DNA from 3 places in the Isoptericola haloaureus genome. Region 2 is predicted to be linked to each of the others. Evidence: predicted binding sites of a transcription regulator. Region 2 holds the regulator's gene; each other region holds the start of a gene.

Region 1 (7,853 bases), on a different contig from region 2:
TCCACAGGGAACCCAACAGCTCCTGGTGCGTGACCGCCACGGTGGCGTCGCCGTCGGGCGAGCAGGACGCCCACAACGTCACCGTGTTCCTGGCGTTCCCTGGTGTGTAGGACGCCTGGTAGGTGCCGTCGGCCTGGAAGACGCCGTCGGACTCGGTCACGACGGGATCGTCGGCCGCGGCCGGGACGGCCGTCAGCCCGAGGGCGACGAGGCAGGCGGCGGTCACGGCGACGAGGCGTCGGCGGATCGACATGAGGAATCCTCTCCGGAGCGGGACGCAACGGGTCCTACCCTGGTCCGGGTCCCGAGCGCTCGCCGCCGGAGCGCGGGGTGAAGTTTCGGCGCCTCAGGGCCGCCGTGCCTGGACGAACACCACCGAGTCGCCCAGCAGCGGCATCCGCTCCAGCTCCCGGGCGTCCTCCAGCCCGGCCGCCGTGAGCAGCTTCTCGATGCCGCCGTCGGCGTTGTCGGCGTCGTAGGCCGTGCTGCCGGGACCGTGCCCGGGCTGGTGCCCCTCGCCGCCGTGGCGGTGCCCGCGCCCGTGACCGGCGGCGTGGGCGCCGGCGTGGTCGCCGGCGAAGTCCGCGATCGTCACGCGTCCGCCCGGCCGCAGCACCCGCACCAGCTCGGCGGCGAGCTGCTGCTTCTCCTCCGGCGGGACGTGGTGCAGCACCAGGGACGAGACGACGTGGTCCTGGCCGGCGTCCGGCACGGGCAGCCGGTGCGCGAACCCGCGGATCAACGTCACCTCGCCGGAGCGCCGACGGCGCAGCTTGCGGGCCGCGCGGCGCAGGGAGTCGCCGTCGGGGTCCAGCCCGGTGACGACGGCGTCCGGCGTGGCCTGCAGCACCTCGCGGCTCAGGTTGCCCGTGCCGCAGCCGACGTCGAGCACGTGCTGCCCCGCGGTGATCCCCGCGATCTCGATCGTGCGCCGGTAGAGGCGGTGCACGCCGCGCAGGCGGGCGGTCAAGTCGTACCAGGGCATGAGCCAGGCGCGACGCATCCCGGGCAGGAAGTCGTGGTCGGACTCCTCGGGGCGGACGTCGTCGATCAGGCGGACGGTGGCGGGCATCGGACCTCCGGTGGACTGAGGCTTCATGGTGCCCCGCCGTCCGGCTGAGGGACAGCCGGTTTGCCGTTCTGGCAACCGTGCGACGATCGCCCGAGATCCGTTCCCGTGACCGAGAGGCAGGACATCGTGCTGCGCAGCACCGACCGCATCGAGACCACCCACGCCGGCTCCCTGCCGCGCACCGCCGAGCTGCTCGCCGCCAACGCGGCCCGCGAGAACGGGGACGCCGACGGCGAGTTCGGCCCGCTGCTGCGCGACGCCGTCGCCGACGTCGTGCGCCGCCAGCAGGACGCCGGGATCTCCGTGGTCGGCGACGGCGAGTACGGCAAGTCGATGTCCTCGCCGATGGACTTCGGCGCCTGGTGGTCGTACTCGTTCCAGCGCACCGGCGGTCTCGAGCTCGACACCGACGCGCAGTGGGTGCTGGCGGACGTGCAGTCCGCGCCCGGCGACGTGCGGCTGACCGGGTTCGGCAACCGCCGCGACCAGGCGCGGTTCCGCGAGGCGTACACCGACCCGACGTCGGGCATCTTCCACGGCGAGGGGCCGGGGCAGTTCCCGAAGGTCACCGGGCCGCTGACGTACACCGGGCAGGCCGCCGTCGCGCAGGACGCCGCGAACCTGCGGGCCGCCGCCGACGCCGCCGGGGTGACCGACGCGTTCGTCACCTCGATCGCGCCCGGGTCGGCGACGCGGATCCACAACGAGTACTACGCGACGCACGAGGAGTACGCGTACGCGTGGGCCGACGTCCTGCGTGAGGAGTACCTCGCGATCGTCGACGCCGGGCTCGTCGTGCAGATCGACGACCCGGGGCTGGCCGAGTCCTGGGACCAGGTCACGCCGGAGCCGACCGTCGCCGACTACCTCGACTTCTCGCGGATCCACGTCGAGGCGCTCAACCACGCGCTGCGCGGCATCCCGCCGGAGAAGGTGCGGTACCACCTGTGCTGGGGCTCGTGGCACGGGCCGCACTCCACGGACCTGCCGATGCGCGACATCGTCGGGCTCATGCTCGACATCGACGCCGGGGCGTACTCCTTCGAGGCCGCGAACGTGCGGCACGAGCACGAGTACCGCGTCTGGGACGACGTCGAGCTGCCCGAGGGCAAGCTGATCCTGCCGGGCGTGGTCTCGCACGCGACCAACGTGCTGGAGCACCCCGAGCTCGTCGCCGAGCGCATCGAGCGGTTCGCACGGCGGGTCGGCCGGGAGAACGTGCTGGCCTCGACCGACTGCGGGCTCGGCGGGCGCGTGCACCCGCAGATCGCGTGGGCCAAGCTCGAGTCGCTGGCTGCCGGCGCGCGGATCGCCTCGGAGCGGCTCTGGGGCTGAGCTGTCTCCCGTCGGGGCTGAACTGTCTCCCGTCGGGGCTGAGCTGTCTCCCGTCGAGCGTCTCTGTTCCTCAGGAATCAGGTCTCGATTCCTGAGAAACAGAGACGCTCGATCGGACGGTGCGCGGCCGGGCCATTTCGATAGCATGTGCTATCGGAGGTGACCGCATGGAAGGCGAGGAGTCGGCCGTCGAGCGTGCGTTCGCGGACTATCTGGCAGGTCTGGGATCCCGTGCGGACGACCTGCGCGCCGAAGCGAGCCGGACGCTGGAACGCGGTGTCCGCCAGGCGCATGATCTCGGGTGGAGCCAGCGCCGGATCGCGCGGTCGTTGGGGCGCAGCCAGCCTGAGGTCAAGCGCCTCCTGGGCCGTGCGGTCGCGTCGGAGGCCGTAGCTCTCACCGAGGCGGGGGGCGGCACCGTGCTCGACGCGGTCCTTCGACAGCATCGGGACGACGTCGTCGACGCAGCGGCCAGGCGCGGAGTGCGTCACCTGCGCGTCTTCGGCTCCGTCGCTTCCGGCGAGGACGGCCCGGAATCGGGCGTGGATCTGCTGGTCGACGTCGACGACGGCGTGGGCCTGTTCGCGCTGGCCGCGTTGGAGGCCGAGCTCTCGGCCATCCTGGGCCGGCCCGTGGACATCGTCCCCGAGCGGTCGCTCCGTCCTGCGGTGCGAGCATCCGTCGTGGCGATCCCGCTGTGAGGCGCGACGACGTCGATCACGCCCTGGAGGCGCTCGAGCAGCTGATCTCGCGGTGATGTCCGTGTGTGACGACGGCGCCCGACCCTGACGGGTCGAGCGCCGTCGCCGTGAGTGTCGCCGTGCGCGCAGCCGGGCCGGGCGGCCCGGGCCTCGTGATCAGGCCGCGGTGGTGACCTCGATGCGCTGCGGGGTCGTGCCGGCGAACACGCCGGCGACGGTGACCGTCAGGACACCGGCGTCGTAGGACGCCGTCACCGCGTCGGCCTCGACGGCCCTCGGCAGCGTGACGACCCGGCGGAAGGCGCCGAAGCGCACCTCCGAGACGCGGCGGCCCTCGGACTCCTCGCCGCGCTGGTCCTTGCGCTCGCCGCGCACGACGAGCTTGCGGCCCTCGACCTCGACAGTGACGTCCTCGGCCGGGTCGATGCCCGGCAGGTCGAGGCGGGCGACGAGGTCCTCGCCCTCGCGGTACACGTCTGCGGCGGGCTTGGCGTCGGCGGGGGCTGCCGGGCGCGGGGTCCACAGGTCGCGGAACAGCGCGTCCGTCAGCGGGGTGCGGGTCAGGGTGGCAGTCATGGGTGCTCCTCTCGTGGATGGTTCCGAGGAGTACAACTTGAGTCACCCCGACTCAATTTCCGGGTTCGCCGTGGGCGGACGGCGGCGTCGGGGTCGGGTGGGCGGACGCCGGACCCGGGATTGAGCGGAGAGCTCAGTCGCGCAGCGGTGAGCCGACGACGTCGAACCGGAACCCGCCCATCTCCCCGGACAGCAGCGGCCTGGCCGCCGCGATGGACGCCTGCACGCCGGGCAACTGCAGCGAGTCGCGGTGCGCCGCGGCCGACGTCCAGATCTCGGCGACGTAGACGGTGTCGGGCTGCTCGTCGTTCACGCCGACCTCGTAGGACAGGCAGCCGGCGTCGGCGAGCTCGTCGCTGCGGGCCGTCAGGTGGGCGACCAGCTCGTCGCGCTTGCCGGGTACGGCTCCGAGGGTGCCGACGTTCACGAAGGTCATGCCGGCGACGCTAGCGACCGCCCCCGACATGTCCCGGCCGGTCCGGGCGTCAGGTCCGGACGTCGCCGTCGACGTAGAGCCACGTGCCGCCCTCGCGCACGAACCGGCTGAGCTCGTGCAGCCGGCCGCGCCCGCCGTCGTCGTCGGCGAACGTCGCGACGAACTCGACCTCGCCGGCGTCGTCGAAGGGCCCGCCCGCGCTGGTGCCGAGGATGTCCAGGCGCCGCCAGCGGCGGCCCGGGTCCAGGTCCAGCGACGCCGGGCGGGTGCGCGGGTGCCAGGTCGCGCTCAGGTAGTCGGCGTCGCCGGAGGCGAAGGCGCTGTAGCGGGACCGCATCAGCGCCTCGGCGGTCGGGGCGGTGCGCTCGCCGCGGTGCAGCGGGGCGCAGCACTCCCCGTACGGCAGGCCGGACAGGCAGGGGCAGCGGGTCGCGTCGTCCACAGGTCCATGGTCGCGTACCCGACCGAGGTCAGGCCGCGCGGTCCACGAGGACCGCGAGCTGCACCCGGTTCACCCCGAGCTTGTGGCAGGCCGTGCTGAGGTGGGTCTTCACGGTGGCCGCCCCGAGGTAGAGCTCGGCGCCGATCTGGGCGTTCGTCAGGCCCCGGGCCGCCTGGTGGGCGATCTCGCGCTCGCGGTCGGTGAGCCGTGCCAGCTCCGCGCGGGCCTCGTCCCGCCCTCGGGCGCCCGACGCCTTGCCGACCTGCTCCACGACCACCCGGGCGGCCCGTGGCGACAGGGCCCCGTCCCCGGCGGCGACGGCCTCGACGGCTGCGACCAGCTCGTCCGGGCCGGAGTCCTTGGCCAGGAACCCGGCGGCGCCGGCGTGCACGGCGTCGAGGATGGCCGACTCCGTGTCGAAGGACGTCATGGCGACCACGCCCGGCGGGTCGGGCAGCTCGACGACGGCGGCGGTGGCGCGCACACCGTCGAGGCGTGCCATGCGCAGATCCATGAGCACGACGTCGGGACGGTGCGCCCGGACGGCGGCGACCACCTCGTCCCCGTCGGTGGCCTCGCCGACGACCTCCAGGCCGCGTGCGGTGAGGATCTGTCGCAGGAACTGCCGCACCATCGTGTCGTCGTCGACGACCAGAACCCGTGTCACGGCCTCGACACTACTGGTGACCTGCGACATCGTCGGAGCAGCTCCAGCCCGGGCCGGCCGCGGGAGTGGCGCGGGAGCGGCGCGGGCACTGGACCTGCTCGGCTACGCCTCCGGCGTCGGCGACCAGGGCAGGTGGGCGCGGACCAGGAACGAGTCGTCGTCCTGGCGGCCGGCGTCGAACGTGCCGCCGAGGGCCTCGCAGCGTTCCCGCATCCCGCGCAGGCCGGAGCCGCTCCCGGGCGCCGCCGCGGGCCCGGCGGCAGGGCCGGCGGGGTTGCGTACCGAGACGTCGATGCCGTCGACCGGTCGCGCCCGGACGCTGACCGCGACGCGCGCGCCGGGGGTGTGCTTGGCCGCGTTGGTCAGCGACTCCTGCACCACGCGGTACACCGTGCGGGTCAGCGTCGGCGGCGCGGCGTCACCGTCGGTCACGAACACCGTCGCCACCAGGTCCACGCCCCGGTCCCCGGCGCTGTCGAGCAGGTCGGCCAGGTCGTCCAGGGTCCAGTCCCGACCCGCATAGTCCTCGGCGCCCTCGCGCAGGGACGTGATGAGCGTGCGCATCTCCTCCAGCGCACGGTGCGCCGAGGACCGCATCGACCGGGCCGCGTCGCCGGTCTCGGCGTCCTCCGACGACACCTCCAGGGCCGAGGCCTGCAGCGACATCAGGGAGAGCTGGTGCGCCACCGTGTCGTGCATCTCGCGGGCGATGAGGTCGCGCTCCTCCTGCCGTGAGAGCTCGGTCTGCAGCGTCTCGGACCGCGCCTGGTACGTCGCAGCCCGTCGCGACTCGGCGGTGGCGACGGAACGGGCGGCGTCGGCGTCGGCCCCGGCCCGGGTGGCGACGCGGCGCAGCAGCCCGACGCCGACGGCGAGTCCCAGGGCCAGCACGCCCAGGATCAGGTATCCGAGAGGCGTCATGTAGGAGGTCGCGCCGCCGTCCTCCGCGGTCGCGGAGAAGATGACGTTCTCGCCCTCGCGAGCGGCGTCGCGCCAGAACGTCGCGATCAGCGCCAGCGTCGTCGCGCCACCGCACAGCAGGCTGCGTCGCAGGTCGGTGCGCGCCACCACCCAGGGCAGGGCGAGGAGCGGGGCGACGGCGCCGAGCGGGCTGACGATCCCGACCGCGGCGGTCGCCAGGCACACCGCGACCGGGTGCGTGGTGCGCCACCACACGGCTGCTGCCACCCCGGCCGCGACGACGAACCAGAGCAGGAAGACGGCGACCTGGGTGTTGGTGAGCTCGGCCGGTGCCGCGAAGGCTGCGCCCGTGACGGCGCAGAACCAGGTGACCGCCACGGCGCCGATCGACCCCCACCGGCTCGCCGTGCGACGCCCCTGGCCGGGCGGCCTCGGGGTCGGTCCGGCGGGCGGGGAACCGGGGGAGGGCGCGTGCGGCATCGGACCCGGGTACGGCGTCGGGCCGGGGTACGGCGACGGCGGGTAGGGCGACGGCGCAGCCCCACCGGCGTACGAGGCCGGGGAGGGCGCCGCGGACGAGCCGGCGTACGGATCGGGCGCGGCGGCTCCCTCGTGGGAGCCGGGGTAGCCCGGCACAGGGCCGCTCGGACCACTGGCAGGGCCCGGCGGCGGCCCTCCCGGGCTGGACGACGGCGGGTACATACCGGGCAGCGTACGGCGCGCCTCCGACGCCGGTCATCACCCGATCGGGTCGGCAGCGCGGCCCGAGGTTCCCCCGTTCGGGTCGGTGGGTCGAGCCGCCCGGGGGATCCGCCGTCGGGCACCCGGAGCCGAGGATCGATCTCGTTCGATCACCGGCTCGACGAAGGAGCGATCATGTCCGACCAGCAGCAGCACCCCGCGTGGTCTCCGCAGACCCCGCAGCAGCCCGCCCCGCAGGGCCAGGTCCCGCAGCAGCCCGTTCCTCCGGGCGGGTCCGGAGCGCCGCAGGCTCCCGAGCCGGGGCCGCAGAAGAGCTGGTTCGCGCGCCACAAGGTCCTCACCGGCCTCGGCGTGCTCGTCGGGATCGCCGTCGTCGGCGCCGCGTTCGGCGGTGGCGGCGACGAGGCGCCGGCGGACGCGGGCACGACGGCGGAGGTCGCCTCCGAGGACGCCGCGACGACCGAGGACTCCGGTCAGGACGCCGGGACCGACGACGGCGCGGCCGCGGACGGTCAGGACGCGGCCGATGCCGAGGAGCAGGCGGAGGAGCCCGCCACCGACGCCGCGGACCTGCCGGGGCTCGGCGACGCCGCGCGCGACGGCAAGTTCGAGTTCACGGTGACCGAGCTCGAGGACGGCGTGGCGCAGATCGGGAACGAGTACCTCAACACCGAGGCCCAGGGGCAGTTCGTGCTCGTCCACATGGCGGTGGAGAACATCGGCGACGAGGCGCAGTACTTCGACGGCAGCAGCCAGAAGCTCGTCGACACCGAGGGTCGCACGCACTCGGCGGACTCCGAGGCGGCGATCTACCTCGACGACTCGAACAGCTTCCTCAACGAGATCAACCCGGGTAACACCGTGGACGGCGTCGTCGTCTTCGACGTGCCGACGGACGCGACGCCCGCCACGCTCGAGCTGCACGACTCGGCGTTCTCCGGCGGTGTCGAGGTCTCGCTGCAGTGAGACCGGACGTCCGGGGCGGGCCGTCGCGGTTGCGG
Region 2 (7,853 bases):
GCCGGGCGGACCGGCTCAGCGGTACTCGCAGAGCCCGACTCGCTCCCACTGGCGCCACTGGCCCATCCAGACGCCCTCCCACTCGGCGGCGTCGTACCACGACTCGTCGGCGCTGCCCTGGCCGTGCCCCTTCTTCTCCGCTGCCCGGCTCCGGTCCGCCGCGGGCAGCCCCTCGTCGTCCCAGCCCTCGTAGCGGTAGTCGAAGCCGTTCCAGGAGCGCACGTCACCGGTCTCGTAGCGCTCGCCCCAGGCGATGCGCGGGCTGCACCAGCCGGCCTCGGCGGCGGTGAACGTGTCGGCCTCGAGAGCGGTCGACCAGCTCCCGGCGGACACGGTCCACCGTCCGCCCTGGCGGCCGTCGATCCGTCGCGGCTCGACGGTGCGGGTCGTCCCGGCCGCCACCGTCACGTCGGTGTCCAGCCCTCGGGGACCGTGGACGTGGAAGACGACGTCCACGGTCGACGCGGTGTTGTCGAGGACGACGCCGACCTTCCGCCAGGACTTCGCGTAGTCGCCGTAGCGGTCCATCTGGACGGCGCTCTCGTCGAGCGACGCCCCGGGGGCGACGACGGTGCACGAGGTGCCCTCGTGCTCGACCGTCCGCTGCACGGTGTACGCGGTGCCCTCGATGGTCCGGGTCAGGCGCACGGTGACCGCTCCGGCATCGAGCCGCGCCCCGCCGGCGGCGTCGACGAACCGGACCGCGCCGTCGGCCGGCAGCTTCCGGGTCGTGACCGCGTCGCCGTCGCGCAGCAGCGTCGCACGCCACGTGCGCCCGCCGTCGGCGACCACGTCGACCACGAGCCGCGCGTCACCACCCTCGCACTGCGGCGCCGCCTCGACCTCGGCGTCCGGCCAGTCCGGGGCGGTCGAGCAGCCCGCGAACTCCAGGTCGACCGTGGCCAGCGGCCGGCCGTCGGCCAGGACCTCCGCCTCGCCCGTGCCCCACGGCACGTCCACGTCCACCCGGGCGGACTCTCCGCCGGCGAGCCGGACCTCCTCGACGTGGTCGCCGAGATCGATCGTGAACACCACCGGCAGCGTCGAGTCCCGGTTGTCGAGCGGCACGGTGAAGGTGCGCGTGGACGTCTCGGCGACCGGGTCGTAGCGGCAGGCACCGGCGGGCACGACCTTGCCCGCCGCCGGGGAGATCGTCGCCGCCGGGAACGTCGCGGTCGGCGTGGTGGCCGGCACGACGCCCGCAGCGGGCTGGTCCCCGTCGGCGTCGAGGACCCACCGGTACAGGTCGAAGGACACTTCGCCCGCGTCCGTGCTGGTGCTGCCGGTGGCGACGGAGAACGTGCTGCGCTCGCCGGCGTCGAGCCGGATGCGGTCGGCCTCGGACCCGAGCGCCGACATCCCGGCCTGCATCGGCTCCTCGCCATGGTTCACGATCGTGCCCTGGACCGTCACACGGCCGCCGTCGTTGACCACCCGGGCGGAGGTCTCCACGTCCCAGCGCGGGTCGTAGCACTCGGCCGCACCGTGCGTCCCGGAGCCCACCGTGCGGCTGTAGGTCTCCCCGGCCACGGTCGTCGAGACCGTCCACGTGCCGCTGCCCGCCGGCACGCGCAGACCGTCGGGGACCGTGAGCGTGGCCCGCTCCCCCGGTGCCAGCTCCGGGTTCTCCGTCGCCGTGGACCCGGCGGCACGCAGCACCGCGGTGACCGTCCGCCCCGTCGTGTTCGTGTAGCTGCCGATCACCACCGCGTCGGCCTCGCCGACGCCACCCGTGGCACGGCACTCGGCCCGGATCCCGCCGACCCCGGCGAGGACCCCGGCCCAGCCCCTCGGCACCTCGACCGAGGACGCCGAGGAGATGGTCGGGCCGTCCGTCGCCGTCGGCTCGACCGCGACGGCGTAGGTGCCCGCCGCGGTGCGGCCGTCGGCGACCACCGTCGCGGTCGCCTCGACGACCTCGCCGGGCTGCAGCGCACCGCCGGTGCAGAGCCACGCGCCGACGTCGGCCACCTCGCACCCCAGTGCCCCGGACACCGAGTGCGGGACGAGACCGGCCGGGACGCGGACGCGGACGGCCCAGTCCTCGGCGGTCACCTGGTCCCCGGTGTTGCGGACCGAGAACGGCACAGCCGCCAGCCCAGGGTTGGCCGCCACCTCGACGTCGGCGGCCCGCGTCGTCAGCTCCGGGCCGAACATGTCGACGCGGGTGGGCGGCAGCGCCAGCCGGCGCGCCTCCAGACCCTCCGCCCAGACCTCGGCCACGACGTCGTAGGAGCCGCCGTCCCGCACGAACACGGGCACCCGCACCGTGGCGAGCTCGTCGGCGTCGATGGTGCCGAGCCGGCAGAGCACCTCCTGCGGCTGCGCGGTCGCGGTGCAGGGCAGCGTCTCGAGCGTCAGGGGGCGCGGCACCGGCGCGGCACCGCGGACGGTCGTGGCCCGGGCGTGCTGCATGCCGGCCGGCAGGGTGAGCCGGACGTGGGCATCGACGGCAGGACGCCCACCCGGGTTGGTCACCTGGAAGGTGAGGTACTCGGTCGCCCGCGGCCGGAGCTCCTCGGCGGCCTGCGGCACGAGCACGCTGACGACCGCCGGGTCCACCACACCGAGCTCGTCCTGCGCCGACGGGTCCACGAGCAGGTTCGCCGGGTCGGTGGGGTCCTCGCTGGGCTCCGGGCTCGGGGCGGGCGACGCCGCGGCCCCGTCACCGTCGGTGGTGGGCCAGGGCGTCGACTCGACGGCCAGGAGCGGGCCGTCCGGGATCTCCTGCGAGACGTCCGCGTCGCCGATCGCTCCCAGGACGGAGACGACGCCGACCGTAGCGGCGGCGACGGCCCCCGTGGACGCGGCGACCGTCGCCCCGGAGACGCCGGCGGCGGTGGCTCCGGCAGCCGTGGCTCCGGCAGCCGTCGCCGCGGTGCCCGTGGCGGCCGTCGCCGTCCCGGCCGAGGTGAGCGTCACCGTGGTGGCCCCGGCCGCGGTCGTGCCCGCCGCCCCCGCGGCGCCGGCACCGGCAGCTCCCGCACCGGCCCCGGCGGCTCCTGCCCCCGCGCTCGCCCCCGCGGCACCGGCACCGGCAGCTCCCGCACCGGCCCCGGCACCGGCACCGGTGGCCCCTGCGCCCGCAGCGCCGGTGGCGGCCGAGGTCCCGACCGCCGTCCCCGTGCCGGCGCCCGCAGCACCCGCACCGGCACCCGCGGCACCGGTCCCGGCACCCGCGGCGGCACCCGTGCCGGCCGCTCCGGAGGCCCCCGCCCCGGCCACCCCGGCACCGGCACCCGCGCCGGCACCAGCACCAGCACCAGCACCAGCACCGAACGTCGCCGCACCCAGCGGGAGCGCCCCGAGGATCGCCGTGCCGGCCAGGCCCACCACGAGCGGGGCCACGACGGCCCGCATGCCGTGGGCGACGTCACCGAGCTCGAGCACCAGCGTGCGGCACTCGGCGCACACCTCGAGGTGGCGGTCGACCTTGGTGACCTCGCGGCGGGCCAGGCTGCCGCGCACATACCCGCCGAGCAGCGGGTTGACGACGCGGCACGAGTCGGCGGGCTCGCTGCTCAGGTGCTGCTGCAGGTAGCCGACCCGCAGACCCTCGCGAGCCCGGTAGGCCAGCGCCGAGACCCCGTTCGGCGTCAGCCCGAGGATGGGCGCGACCTCGGCCGGGGAGAGCCCTTCGACCTCGGTGTACCAGAGCACGGCCTGCCACCGTTCGGGCAGCGACTCGTAGGCGCGGGCGACCACCGAGTTCTCGAACCCGGCCAGGGCCGGGTCCTCCGGCGACGCCGACGGCCCGAGGGCGTGCTCGAAGGTGCCGTCGTCGGCCGTCGGGCGGGTCCGGCGTGCACCGTGCGCGAGGTCGGCGGCCAGGCGTCGCACGACGGTGAAGAGGTAGGCGCGGAAGTGCGTGTCGGGGCCGTTGCCCTGCTGGAGCATGCCGAGGACGCGCTGGAAGGCGTCGGAGACGACGTCGTCCGCGTCGCCGTCGCACCGGACGTACTGCCGGGCCAGGACCCGGGCGGCACCGCTGTGCCGCTCGTAGAGGGCGCCGTACGCGTCGAGGCTGCCTCCGCGCACCTCGAGGATCAGCTCCCCGTCGCTGGGGGCTGTTCCTCCTGATCCCACGTAGACGTCGGTCACGATCGTCCGCTTCTCGCCCTGTTGTCGGCCACTGCACCCGCATCGACACGGGACAGACACACTCTAGCCGCACGACCCGCACGTCGCCGAGCCCCCACCGGGTGAATCATGGAGTAGCACGTTTCACCCACCCGCAGGTCGGGTTTCTGCGTCATAGTGGGAGCCCATGGGAGTCACATCAGCATGAGCCTGCCCACCGGCGACACCTTTGCCGTCGACACGCGCGAACGCTGGCGCACCATGAGCCTGACCGAGGTCTGGCTGCGCCCGGGCGACTGGTACCACCCCGCCGTGGACGCCGTGGTCGAGGCGATCATCGACGGCAGGTCGCCCGAGGCTCCCGCGCACCGCCTCGGCGGGGCACGCAGCGCCGCCGGCATCGGCCTCGACGAGACCCTCGAGGACGTCGCCTGCCTGTACCGCACGGTGGGCGCCCCCGTGGACGTCGACGTGGTCCGCGGCGCGGCGCTGGGCTGGGTGCAGGGCCGCGACGGCCGCCCCACCCTGAGCGGGGTGCGCGACCCGGCGACCGGCCTGCCGACCGCCGACTACCTCGGTGAACGGCTCCGCGAGACCTACGGCCGGGCGACGCGGGACACCGTCGCGGTGTCCGACTCGCACTGCCTCGTCGTCGTCGACGTCGCGGTCGAGGCTCTCGACCCGTGGCAGCGCATGGCGCGGGCCGCCTCGGTCGGCCGGACGCTGGACCAGGTCTTCGGCGACGGGCACCCCATGGCCTCGTTGAGCGACGGCGTCTTCGCCGTGCTGTGCGAACGCACGCCCGACATCCCCCGCCTGTCCCAGAGCGTGCGCCGCATCATCGAGCGCAACGCCCAGATCCTCGGGGTCGCCGAGACGATGCGTCGACCGGTCCGGGTGTGGATGGAGCGGCTGCCGCAGGACCACGCGGCGGCGCTGAACCTGCTCGAGCACCTGCGGCGCTGACGACGACCGCGGCAGGCTCCACCGCACGGACGACCTCCTGCCCGACGACGAGAGCCCGGACGGCTGGTGCCGTCCGGGCTCTCGTGGTGCGGGCCGCCGTCAGCCCTGGCTGAACGTCAGGCAGTCGGCGTGGCGGTCGTCCTGCGGACCGGCGCCGACGCGGATCGACGAGGCCGAGCACTCGAGGTCCTTGTTGTGCACGCAGTCGAGGCGCTGGCACGCGCCGACGTGGGCGACGACCTTGTCGAGGCCACCCTTGGTGCCCAGCGGGATGAACGTCGCGCAGGCGGCGTCGCCGGGGACCCCGGCGATGGTGACGGCGCCCGCGTGGCAGTCGTGGTCGTGGTTGTAGCTGCAGCCGTCCACCGAACACTCGGTGACCTCGGGCATCTCCATCAGCGTGGTCATGGCCGCTCCTCATGTCGCTGGATCTTCGCCGAACCATTTCGATGATAGAAGCATTTTCCCTTTCTTGCCTAGGAAGGGAATGCTCACTTCAGAAAGGTGAGGAGAGCCTTACCGCACTATTGATGAATTTCGAAAGGCCGGTGTTTCGTCATTCGTCGGGACGTCAGGAGGACCGACCTCGCCCGCCGGAGGGCCGCCACAGCACGAGAGCGCCGCCGCGCTCACGGCGGGTGTCGACGTCGAGCCGCAGCTCGGAGCGCCGCACCCGGCGACCCAGCGGGACGGCCACGACGTCGCCGCCGGACCCGGCGGCGAAGACGCGCCCCTCCGCCTCCTCGCGGGCGGCGATCAGCCCCGCGAGCTCGGAGAGCCGCCGCTCGAGCTGGAGGACCTGGTGCTCCAGGTCGAGGATCCGCTTGATCCCGGCGAGGTTGATGCCCTCCTCCTGGGCGAGGCGCTGCACCTCGAGCAGCCGCGCGACGTCGCGCCGCGAGTAGCGCCGACCCCTCCCGCGGGCACGCCGAGGGACCACCAGTCCGAGCCGGTCGTACTGCCGCAGGGTCTGGGGGTGCATGCCGGAGAGCTGCGCGGCCTGCGAGACCGTGAGCACGGGTGCGTCGTCGGTGACCATCTCGACCTCCTTCGCGCCCTGAGGCTACCGGTGGCTACTGCGCGGCCTTGGCGGCGAGCTCGGCGCGCACGTCGCCCGTGTCGACCTCCGCGGCGAAGTCCTCCAGCGCCTTCTTCGCCGAGCGGCTGAGCTTCTGCGGCACCACGACCTGGATCGTGGCGAGCAGGTCGCCCGTGCGCTTCTTGGTCGCGACGCCCCGGCCCTTGACCCGCAGCACCCGGCCCGACGGCGTCCCGGCCGCGACCTTGAGCCGCACCGTCTCGCCCGAGAGCGTCGGGACCTCGACGGTCGTGCCCAGCGCCGCCTCGGCGAACGTGACCGGCAGGGTCATGCGCAGGTTGACGCCGTCCATCGTGTACACGGGATGGGTCTCGACGTGCACGGCGATCAGCAGGTCGCCGTCGGGCCCGCCGTTCATGCCCGGACGGCCCTTGCCGCGCAGACGGATCTTCTGCCCGTCGTGGACCCCCGCCGGGATGCGCGCGGTCATCTTCCGGCCGTCGACGGTCAGCTCGACCGTCGTGCCCTCGACCGCGGCGCGGAAGGGCAGCGTCGCGCGGGTCTCGACGTCGGCGCCCTTCTGGCGCTGCGGGCCGCCGAAACCGGCCGCGCGTCCGCCCATGCCGCCGCCGAACATCGAGCCGAGGATGTCCTCGAACCCGCCGGTCTGCTGGTACTGCACCCGCGGCCCGCCGGGACCGCCGGCCCGACCGGCGCCGCCGCCGAACATCGAGCTGAAGACGTCCTCGAACCCGGCCTGACCGGCGCCGCCTCCGGGGGCGCCGGCGAACCGGGCGCCGCCGCCGGCCATGGAGCGCAGCGCGTCGTACTGCTGACGCTGCTCGGGGTCGGAGAGCACGGCGTAGGCCTCGCCGATCTCCTTGAACTTCGCCTCGGCGGCGGCGTCACCCGGGTTCTGGTCCGGGTGGTACTGGCGCGCCAGCTTGCGGTACGCCTTCTTCAGGGCCGCCTCGTCGGCGTCCTTGGGAACGCCGAGCGCGGCGTAGAAGTCCTTCTCGATCCAGTCCTGGCCGGTCACGACGTTCCTTTCTCTGCGGTGCCCGCGAGATCGACGTACCCGTCCCCGGATCGACCCACGGCGGGTCGATCTCGGTCCGGGGACGTCGATCTCGCGAGCGGCTGCTCAGGGGCGGGCGGTCACTCGGGGCCGACGACGCCCACGCGGGCGGCGCGGACCACCTTGTCACCGATGCGGTAGCCGGGCTCGACCACCAGGTTGACCGTGGTGGACTTCGCGTCGGCGTCCGTGTTGTGCATGAGTGCCTCGTGCACGGTCGGGTCGAACTCCTCGCCCACGGCACCGAACCGCTCGATACCGAACTTGCCGAGCGTCCCGTCGAGCTTCTCCGCGATCGCCGCCATCGGGCCCGACAGCTCGGCGTGCGCCTTGGCACGCTCGATGTCGTCGAGCACCGGCAGCAGGGCCGCCAGGACGTCCTGGGTGCCCTGGGTGCGCGCGGCCTCCTGGTCGCGCAGCGCCCGGTTGCGGTAGTTCGTGAAGCTCGCCCGCTCGCGCTGGAGCGCGTCGAGGTTCTCCGCCGCCTGGGCCTTGGCCTGCAGCAGCTCGGAGTCCTCGGCGGCCTCGCCGGCGGGCTCGAAGTCGAGCGCATCCAGCGGGTCTCCTTCGCCGGACGACGCCGCGGCGTCGTCGGGCTCGGAGGTCCCGCCGTCGGGGGTCTCGCGCTTCTGGCCCGTGGTGGGGTCGACCTTGCGCTTGTCGCTGAAGTGGAAGGGGGTGCCCCCCGAG
Region 3 (7,853 bases), on a different contig from region 2:
GTGTCCGGCTCTACGTCAAGGGCACGAAGGTCGCCGTCAAGCAGCTCGACGCCGACGGCACCATCCACTTCCGTCCGGGCCTCGGCAAGTACGACGTCGGCCGCAACGGCGTCCGCGCCGTCGTCGCCCCGGCCGCGGCCACCGGCCTCGACCAGGTGACCAAGAACCGCACGGTGCGCATCAAGCCGAAGGCGCGCACGAACCTCTACGTATCGATGAGCCGCAAGCAGGCCACGAAGGGCAAGTCGCACACCCGTCCGAAGTACACGGCCAAGGTCCGCAAGTGGGGCGAGCCCGTCACGGGATGGGTCCGCCTGATCGTCGCAGGCGACAAGGTCGCGGTGAAGAAGACCAACAGCAACGGCGTCGTGCGTTTCCGTCCTGGGCTGGGCAAGTACGACGTCGGCGGCAACCGGATCCGTGTCGTGGCGGTGCCCGTCCGCGGCGAGGGCCTGAAGAAGACCACGAGGCACCGCAACGTCCGGGTGGCCCCGAAGGTGACCCGCGGCGACAAGGTCGTCCGCGTGGCGAACAGCTACGTCGGCCACCGCTACTCCTACGGCGGCACCTCGCCGGCCACCGGGTTCGACTGCTCCGGCTTCACCTCGTACGTCTACAAGAAGGCGACCGGCAAGACCCTGCCGCGCTCGTCGTCGGCGCAGGCCTCCATGGGCAAGCGCGTCTCGCGCAGCAACGCCAAGAAGGGTGACCTCGTCTACTCGCCGGGGCACATCGGGATCTACGCCGGCAACGGCCGGATCATCGAGGCGGCGCGTCCGGGCGTCGGCGTCGTGAAGCGCACGATCTGGCAGTCCAACCCCCAGTTCATCCGCATCTGACCCGCACCTGACCGGCAGCGCACCGGCGCAGGACCACCCCACGAGATCGACCCACCCGGCCGAGATCGACGTTCAGTACGTCGGTCTCGGCCGGGTGGGTCGATCTCGTGTCTGCGGGGTGTCGGCGACGGGCCTCAGCGCAGGGTCAGACCTTCGTCGCCCTCCACCCGGTCGACGACGACGGTGTCACCGTCGGACACCTCGCCGGCCAGCAGCCGGCGCGCCAGCCGGTCACCGATCTCGCGCTGCACCAGCCGGCGCAGCGGCCGCGCCCCGTACGCCGGGTCGTAGCCCTCCAGCGCCAACCACTCGCGGGCCGGCGGCGTGACGTCGAGCGTGATCCGACGGTCGGCGAGACGGTCCGCCAGCGCTGTGACCTGCAGCTCGACGATCCGGCCCAGCTCGCCGAGGGTGAGCGCGTCGAACAGCACGACGTCGTCGAGCCGATTGAGGAACTCCGGCTTGAAGGCCGCGCGCACCGCGGTCATCACGCTCTCGCGCTTGGCTGCCTCGTCCAGCGTCGGGTCCACGAGGAACTGCGAGCCCAGGTTCGAGGTGAGCACCAGGATGGTGTTGCGGAAGTCCACGGTGCGGCCCTGGCCGTCCGTGAGCCGACCGTCGTCGAGCACCTGCAGCAGGATGTCGAACACCTCGGGGTGGGCCTTCTCCACCTCGTCCAGCAGGACCACGGAGTAGGGCCGACGGCGGACCGCCTCGGTGAGCTGACCGCCCTCCTCGTAGCCGACGTACCCCGGAGGGGCCCCGACGAGCCGCGCCACCGAGTGCTTCTCGGAGTACTCCGACATGTCGATGCGCACCATGGCGCGCTCGTCGTCGAAGAGGAAGTCCGCCAGGGACTTGGCGAGCTCGGTCTTGCCGACACCCGTCGGCCCGAGGAACAGGAACGACCCGGTCGGCCGGTCGGGGTCGGCGACCCCGGCCCGCGAGCGCCGCACCGCGTCCGAGACGGACCGGACAGCGGCCTGCTGGCCGATGAGCCGTTCGCCGAGGACGTCCTCCATGCTGAGCAGCTTCTCGGTCTCGCCCTGCAGCATCCGGCCGGCGGGGATGCCGGTCCAGGCCGAGACGACCTCGGCGACCTCGTCGGCCCCGACCTTGTCGGCGATCATCGGCGTCTCCTGGGCGGCCTCCTCGGCCGCCGCCTCGGAGGCCTCGGCCTGCTCGGCCTCGGCCAGCTCGCGCTCGACGGACGGGATCTCCCCGTACAGCAGGCGGGCGGCGGCCTCGAGGTCGCCCTCGCGCTGCAGCCGGTCGGCCTCGGTGCGCAGCTCGTCGATGCGGGCGCGCAGGTCGCCGACGCGGTTGTGGCCGGCCTTCTCCGCCTCCCAGCGGGCGGTGAGAGCGGCGAGCTCCTCGCGCCGGTCGGCCAGGTCGGCGCGCAGCTTCTCGAGCCGCTCGCGCGCGGCCGCGTCGGCCGAGCCCTCGGCGTCCTTGAGGACGACCTCCTCCATCTCCAGCCGGGTGACGGCGCGCTGCAGCTCGTCGATCTCCACCGGCGAGGAGTCCATCTCCATGCGCAGGCGGGAGGCGGCCTCGTCGACGAGGTCGATGGCCTTGTCGGGCAGCTGGCGGCCGGTGATGTACCGGTCGGAGAGCGCGGCGGCGGCCACCAGCGCCGAGTCGGCGATGGTCACCTTGTGGTGGGCCTCGTAGCGCTCCTTGAGCCCGCGCAGGATCGCGACGGTGTCCTCCACCGACGGCTCGCCGACGAAAACCTGCTGGAAGCGGCGCTCCAGGGCCGGGTCCTTCTCGATGTTCTCGCGGAACTCGTCGAGGGTGGTGGCGCCGACCATGCGCAGCTCGCCGCGGGCGAGCATGGGCTTGAGCATGTTGCCGGCGTCCATGGCTCCTTCGGAGCCGGCGCCCGCACCCACGACGGTGTGCAGCTCGTCGATGAAGGTGATGACCTCGCCGTCGGAGGCGGTGATCTCCTCCAGGACGGCCTTGAGCCGCTCCTCGAACTCGCCGCGGTACTTGGCACCGGCGACCATGCCGGCGAGGTCGAGGGCGACGAGCCGCTTGCCCTGCAGCGAGGTGGGCACGTCCCCGGCCACGATGCGCTGGGCGAGGCCCTCCACGACGGCGGTCTTGCCGACGCCGGGGTCGCCGATGAGCACGGGGTTGTTCTTGGTGCGGCGCGACAGCACCTGCACGACCCGGCGGATCTCGGCGTCACGGCCGATGACGGGGTCGAGCCTGCCGTCCCGGGCCCGCTGGGTGAGGTCGCTGCCGTACTGCTCCAGGGCCTTGTAGGTGCCCTCGGGGTTCGGGCTGGTGACCCGGCCGTTGCCGCGGACGGCGGGCAGCGCGGCGCGCAGCGCGTCCGCGGTGGCGCCGGCGGCGTTCAGCGCCTGGGCGGCAGCGGACTGGCCGGCGGCCACGGCGATGAGCAGGTGCTCGGTGGAGACGTACTCGTCGCCGAGCGCCTCGGCCTCCTGGGTGGCGGTGGTCAGCACGCTCTGCATGGCGCGCGACGGCGACGGCTGGGCGACGCCCTCGCCGCTCACGGTCGGCAGCGCGACGAGCGCGGCGCGGGTCTTCTGCCCGATCTGCTGGGGGCCGGCCCCGACGGCCTCGAGCAGCCCGACGGCGACACCACCGGTCTGCTGCAGCAGCGCGGACAGCAGGTGGGCGGGCTCGAGCTGGGGGTTGCCGGCGGCGGACGCCGACTGCACGGCGTCACCGATGGCCTGCTGCGACATCGTCGTGAACTTGGTGTCCATGGGTCCTCCGGGTCCGGTACGAGTGACTGCTGACGTCAACCGCCGCAGAGTTGAGTCTATTCCGCTCAACTTTGCCTCGCCACGGCAGGTGGCGGCGGGTGAATTCGCCCTGCATGCAGCGGTCCGGATGCCCTGTCGACGCCGGTCGGGGATGCTGGGACGGTGATGCCTGCCACGCTCGCCCCGCCGCCGTCCGCCCCCGACCGCCGTCGGCCCCGGCCACGGGTCCGACGGGCGGCGACGGCCGTGCTCGCCGCCGTCGGCCTCCTCGCGCTCTCCGGGTGCATGAAGGTCGACTGGGACATGACCCTCAGCGAGGACGACACGGCCTCCGGCACCGTGATCATGGGGATCTCCGACGAGTTCGCCGAGTCCCTGGGGATGGACCCGCAGGAGCTGTGGGACATGTCGAACGAGGGCGAGGACTCCCTCACCGAGGACCTGCCGGAGGGCTCGACGGAGCAGCCCTGGTCCGACGGCGAGTACACGGGCGTCGAGGTCGGCTTCGTCGACCAGCCCATCTCGGAGATGAGCGGCGAGGGCAGCGACGACCTGTCCATCACCCGCGACGGCGACGAGTACGTCGTCGACGGCGTCTTCGACCTGAGCCAGGACGCCCAGGACATGGAGGACATGGGCGGCGAGCTCCCCGAGGGCCTGCTCGACAGCTTCGACATGCGCATCGCCGTGACGTTCCCCGGCGCGATCAGCGAGACCACGGGCGAGGTGGACGGCAACACCGTCGTGTGGACGCCGTCCGTCGGGGAGGTCACCGAGGTGTACGCCCGCGGCTCGGCCGTCTCCGGCGGGGCCGCCGCGCCGGAGGACGAGGCCACGACCTCCGAGGAGGAGGCGACCGACGAGCCGACCGCGGAGGCCACCGACGAGGAGTCCGCGGCCGCCGACGACATGGCCGACACCGCGGCCGAGGACGACGCCGGCGGCTTCCCCTGGTGGATCGTGGGCCTCGTGCTCGGGCTGGCCGTCCTCGGTGTCGTCGTCGCGCTCGTCGTGCGCAACAACCGCACCCCCGGCCCGCCCGGGGCCGGCGCGCCCGGCAGCGGCCCCGCGCCCTACGGCGGCGGCGCCGTGCCCCCGAGCTACGCCCAGCCGCAGCAGCAGGCCCCGCCCGTCGTACCGCCCCAGCAGCCGTACCAGGACCCGGACGGCACCCCGCCGACGCCGCCGCGCTGAGCCGCCGGTCCCGATAGCCTCGGGACATGACAGCGACCGACTGGCACCCCGACCTGCTCGGCGAGGGCTTCGAGGCCCGGACCCTGGACCTGCCGGAGGGCGCGAGCGCCACCCTGGTCCGCCACGTGCCGTCGGTCGCGCCGCTCGGCGACCCGGCCCGGGTGGCCGTGCTGTCCGTGCACGGCCTGGCGGACTACTACTTCCACCCCCACGTCGCCCGCGCCCTGGCCGACGCCGGGTTCGCGTCCTACGCCGTGGACCTGCGCGGCCACGGCCGCTCGTGGGAGTCGTACGAGGCGGCCGGCGGCGACCCGAACCAGGTCCCCGACCTGGCGCTGCACGCCCAGGACCTGGACGCCGCCGCGGACGCGGTGCGGGCCGCCGGTCACGAGCGGCTCGTGGTGCTCGCCCACTCCACCGGCGGGCTGGTCGTCCCGCTGTGGGCGGACGCCCGCCCGGGCCGCGCGGACGCGCTGGTGCTGAACAGCCCGTGGTTCGAGCACAACGCGCCCCGCCCGTTCCGGTGGGCGGGGGTGGCGCTCGCCGAGGCCGTCGCCCCGCTGGCGCCGCGCGCCGTCCTCAGCCACCTCGACGACGCCTACGCCCGGGCGCTGCACCGCGCGCACGGCGGCGAGTGGGACTTCGACACGACCTGGAAGCCGCACGAGCCGTTCCCGGTGCGCGCGGCCTGGTTCCGCTCGGTCCGCCGGTCCCAGCGGCGGCTCGCCCACGGCCTCGACCTCGAGATCCCCGTGCTGGTGCTGACCTCGGACCGGTCCACGCACGCCGAGCACCTGTCCAGCGACTCGGTGCTCGACGTCGCGCACATGCGCGCCCTCGCCCCGCGGCTCGGCGACGACGTCAGCCTCGCCACGATCCGCGGCGGCACGCACGACCTGGCGCTGTCGCCCTCGCCCGCGCGCGAGGAGTACCTGCAGGTCGTGACGGACTGGATCGCCGCCGCCGTCTGACGCTCGGCACCCGCGGGGTGCACCGTCCCGGCCGCACCGTCGTGTCCGATTCCCGCTAGCCACCCCGGGGGCGGGCGGGTGACGATGAGGTCGTGCCCGCCACGACCGACACCCGCTGGACCGAGCGATACCGCGCCATCGCCGCGCGCGACGCCCGGTTCGACGGCCAGTTCGTCACCGCCGTGCGCAGCACCGGGATCTACTGCCGCCCGTCGTGCCCCGCCCGCACGCCCAAGCCGGAGAACGTGACGTTCTACCTGACCTCGGCGGCCGCGCACCACGCCGGCTACCGCGCCTGCAAGCGATGCCTGCCCGAGGCGAGCCCGGGCACCCCCGCCTGGGACCTGCGCGGCGACGCCACCGGCCGGGCCATGCGGCTCGTGGCCGACGGCGTCGTGGACCGCGAGGGCGTGGCCGGCCTGGCCGCCCGGCTCGGCTACAGCACGCGCCACCTGCACCGCCTGCTGCGTGCCGAGCTCGGCGCCGGACCGCTCACGCTCGCCCGCGCCCAGCGCGCGCAGACAGCGCGCACCCTGCTGACGGGCACGGACCTGCCGGTCGCCGACGTCGCGTTCGCCGCCGGGTTCGGGAGCATCCGCCAGCTCAACGACACCGTGCGCGCCGTGTACGCGACCACCCCGACCGCCCTGCGGAGCCGTCGCTCGGTGCGCCCCGGCACGGTGAGCGGCGCCGGCACCGAGGGCGACCGCGTCCACCTCGACCTGACGCTGCCCGTGCGGGAGCCCTTCGACGCGGCCGGGACGATCGCCTACCTCGCCGCGCGGGCGGTCGACGGGGCGGAGTCCGCGACCGTGCACGACGACGCAGCCCGCTACGCGCGCACCCTGCACCTGCCGCACGGGCCCGGCGCCGTCGCCGTCACCGCCGGTCCCGCCGTCGGACCGGGACGCCTCGCCGCCCACCTCGAGCTGGCCTCGCTGCAGGACGTCGCCACCGCGGTGGCGCGGGTACGCCGGCTGCTCGACCTGGATGCCGACCCCGTCGCCGTCGACACCGCGCTGGCCACCGACCCCGCGCTCGCCCCGTCCGTCGCCGCGACCCCGGGCGTCCGGATGCCGGGGGCCGCGGACCCGCACGAGATCGTCGTCCGCGCCGTCGTGGGTCAGCAGATCTCGGTGGCTGCCGCGCGGACGCACCTGAACCGGCTCGCGGCGGCGGCCGGCACGCCCTACCGGTCGACGGTCGCCGGACTCACCCGGCTGTTCCCCACCGCCGCGCAGGTCGCGGCCGACGACGGCGCCAGCCTGGCGCTCCCGGCCCGGCAGCGTCGCACCGTGGTCGCCACCGCCGACGCGCTGGCCGACGGCACCCTGGCGGTCGACCTCGGCGCGGACGCCGACGAGCTGCGCGCCGCGCTCGAGGCGCGGCACGGCATCGGACCGTGGACGTCCGGGTACGTGACGCTGCGTGTCCTGGGCCGTCCCGACGTCTGGCTCGACGGGGACGCTGCCCTGCGGACCGGCGCCCGCCGGCTCGGACTGCCCGACGACCGGGCCGCGCTCGCCACCCGGGCCGACCGCTGGGCCCCCTGGCGCTCCTACGCCGCCCGGCACGTGTGGCGGGCCGCTGCCGCACCCGTGGACGAAAGGACCACCGCATGATCGCCGCGACCACCCTCGACACCCCGGACGGACCCTTCAGCCTCGTCGCCGACGACGGCGTCGTGCTCGCCTCGGGCTGGACCGCGGACGTCCCCGCCCTGGTCGGGCTCGTCCACCGGGACCTGCGCCCGGCGGCGGTGCCCGTCGTCGACACCACCGACCCCGCCGTCGCCGCCCCGGCCGCGGCGGTCCGGGCGTACTACGCGGGCGACCTGGGCGCCGTGGCCCGGGTCGACGTCGTCCAGCGCTCCGGCCCGTTCCGCGAGCACGCCTGGGACGTGCTGCGCGAGGTCGCACCCGGCGAGCCCGTCACCTACACCGAGTACGCCCGCCGTGCGGGGCGGCCCGCGGCGGTGCGCGCGGCGGCGGGGGCGTGCGCGCACAACGCGGCCGCACTGTTCGTGCCGTGCCACCGTGTGCTGCGCACCGACGGCACGCTCGGCGGGTTCCGGTACGGGACCGCGGTCAAGGAGTCGCTGCTGG

Evidence for each region. The regulator HspR, encoded in region 2, represses chaperone genes until heat shock. The targets are predictions, from matches to a motif close to AAGTTGAGTCNNNNNGACTCAACTT.
Region 1: V5O49_RS15130 (Hsp20/alpha crystallin family protein) is a predicted target of HspR. The motif match lies at 3,719-3,743, and genes of this name have one in related genera.
Region 3: clpB (ATP-dependent chaperone ClpB) is a predicted target of HspR. The motif match lies at 3,631-3,655, and genes of this name have one in related genera.

What each region holds. Positions count from the first base shown of each region.
Region 1 covers NZ_JBAGLP010000118.1:1,089,882-1,097,734, reverse strand. The annotation lists gene V5O49_RS15150 (hypothetical protein) at 1-253, opposite strand, end outside; gene V5O49_RS15145 (class I SAM-dependent methyltransferase) at 347-1,072, opposite strand; gene V5O49_RS15140 (cobalamin-independent methionine synthase II family protein) at 1,199-2,407, shown strand; gene V5O49_RS15135 (nucleotidyltransferase family protein) at 2,575-3,108, shown strand; gene V5O49_RS15130 (Hsp20/alpha crystallin family protein) at 3,265-3,684, opposite strand; gene V5O49_RS15125 (putative quinol monooxygenase) at 3,818-4,120, opposite strand; gene V5O49_RS15120 (YchJ family protein) at 4,170-4,562, opposite strand; gene V5O49_RS15115 (response regulator transcription factor) at 4,591-5,229, opposite strand; gene V5O49_RS15110 (sensor histidine kinase) at 5,332-6,528, opposite strand; gene V5O49_RS15105 (DUF4352 domain-containing protein) at 7,027-7,818, shown strand.
Region 2 covers NZ_JBAGLP010000116.1:200,658-208,510, forward strand. The annotation lists gene V5O49_RS06385 (sigma-70 family RNA polymerase sigma factor) at 16-4,101, opposite strand; gene V5O49_RS06390 (hypothetical protein) at 4,285-5,046, shown strand; gene V5O49_RS06395 (DUF1540 domain-containing protein) at 5,146-5,454, opposite strand; gene V5O49_RS06400 (heat shock protein transcriptional repressor HspR) at 5,618-6,085, opposite strand; gene V5O49_RS06405 (DnaJ C-terminal domain-containing protein) at 6,120-7,124, opposite strand; gene grpE (nucleotide exchange factor GrpE) at 7,244-7,853, opposite strand, start outside.
Region 3 covers NZ_JBAGLP010000118.1:880,814-888,666, forward strand. The annotation lists gene V5O49_RS14205 (C40 family peptidase) at 1-839, shown strand, start outside; gene clpB (ATP-dependent chaperone ClpB) at 974-3,583, opposite strand; gene V5O49_RS14215 (LppM family (lipo)protein) at 3,749-4,777, shown strand; gene V5O49_RS14220 (alpha/beta hydrolase) at 4,804-5,748, shown strand; gene V5O49_RS14225 (AlkA N-terminal domain-containing protein) at 5,841-7,370, shown strand; gene V5O49_RS14230 (methylated-DNA--[protein]-cysteine S-methyltransferase) at 7,367-7,853, shown strand, end outside.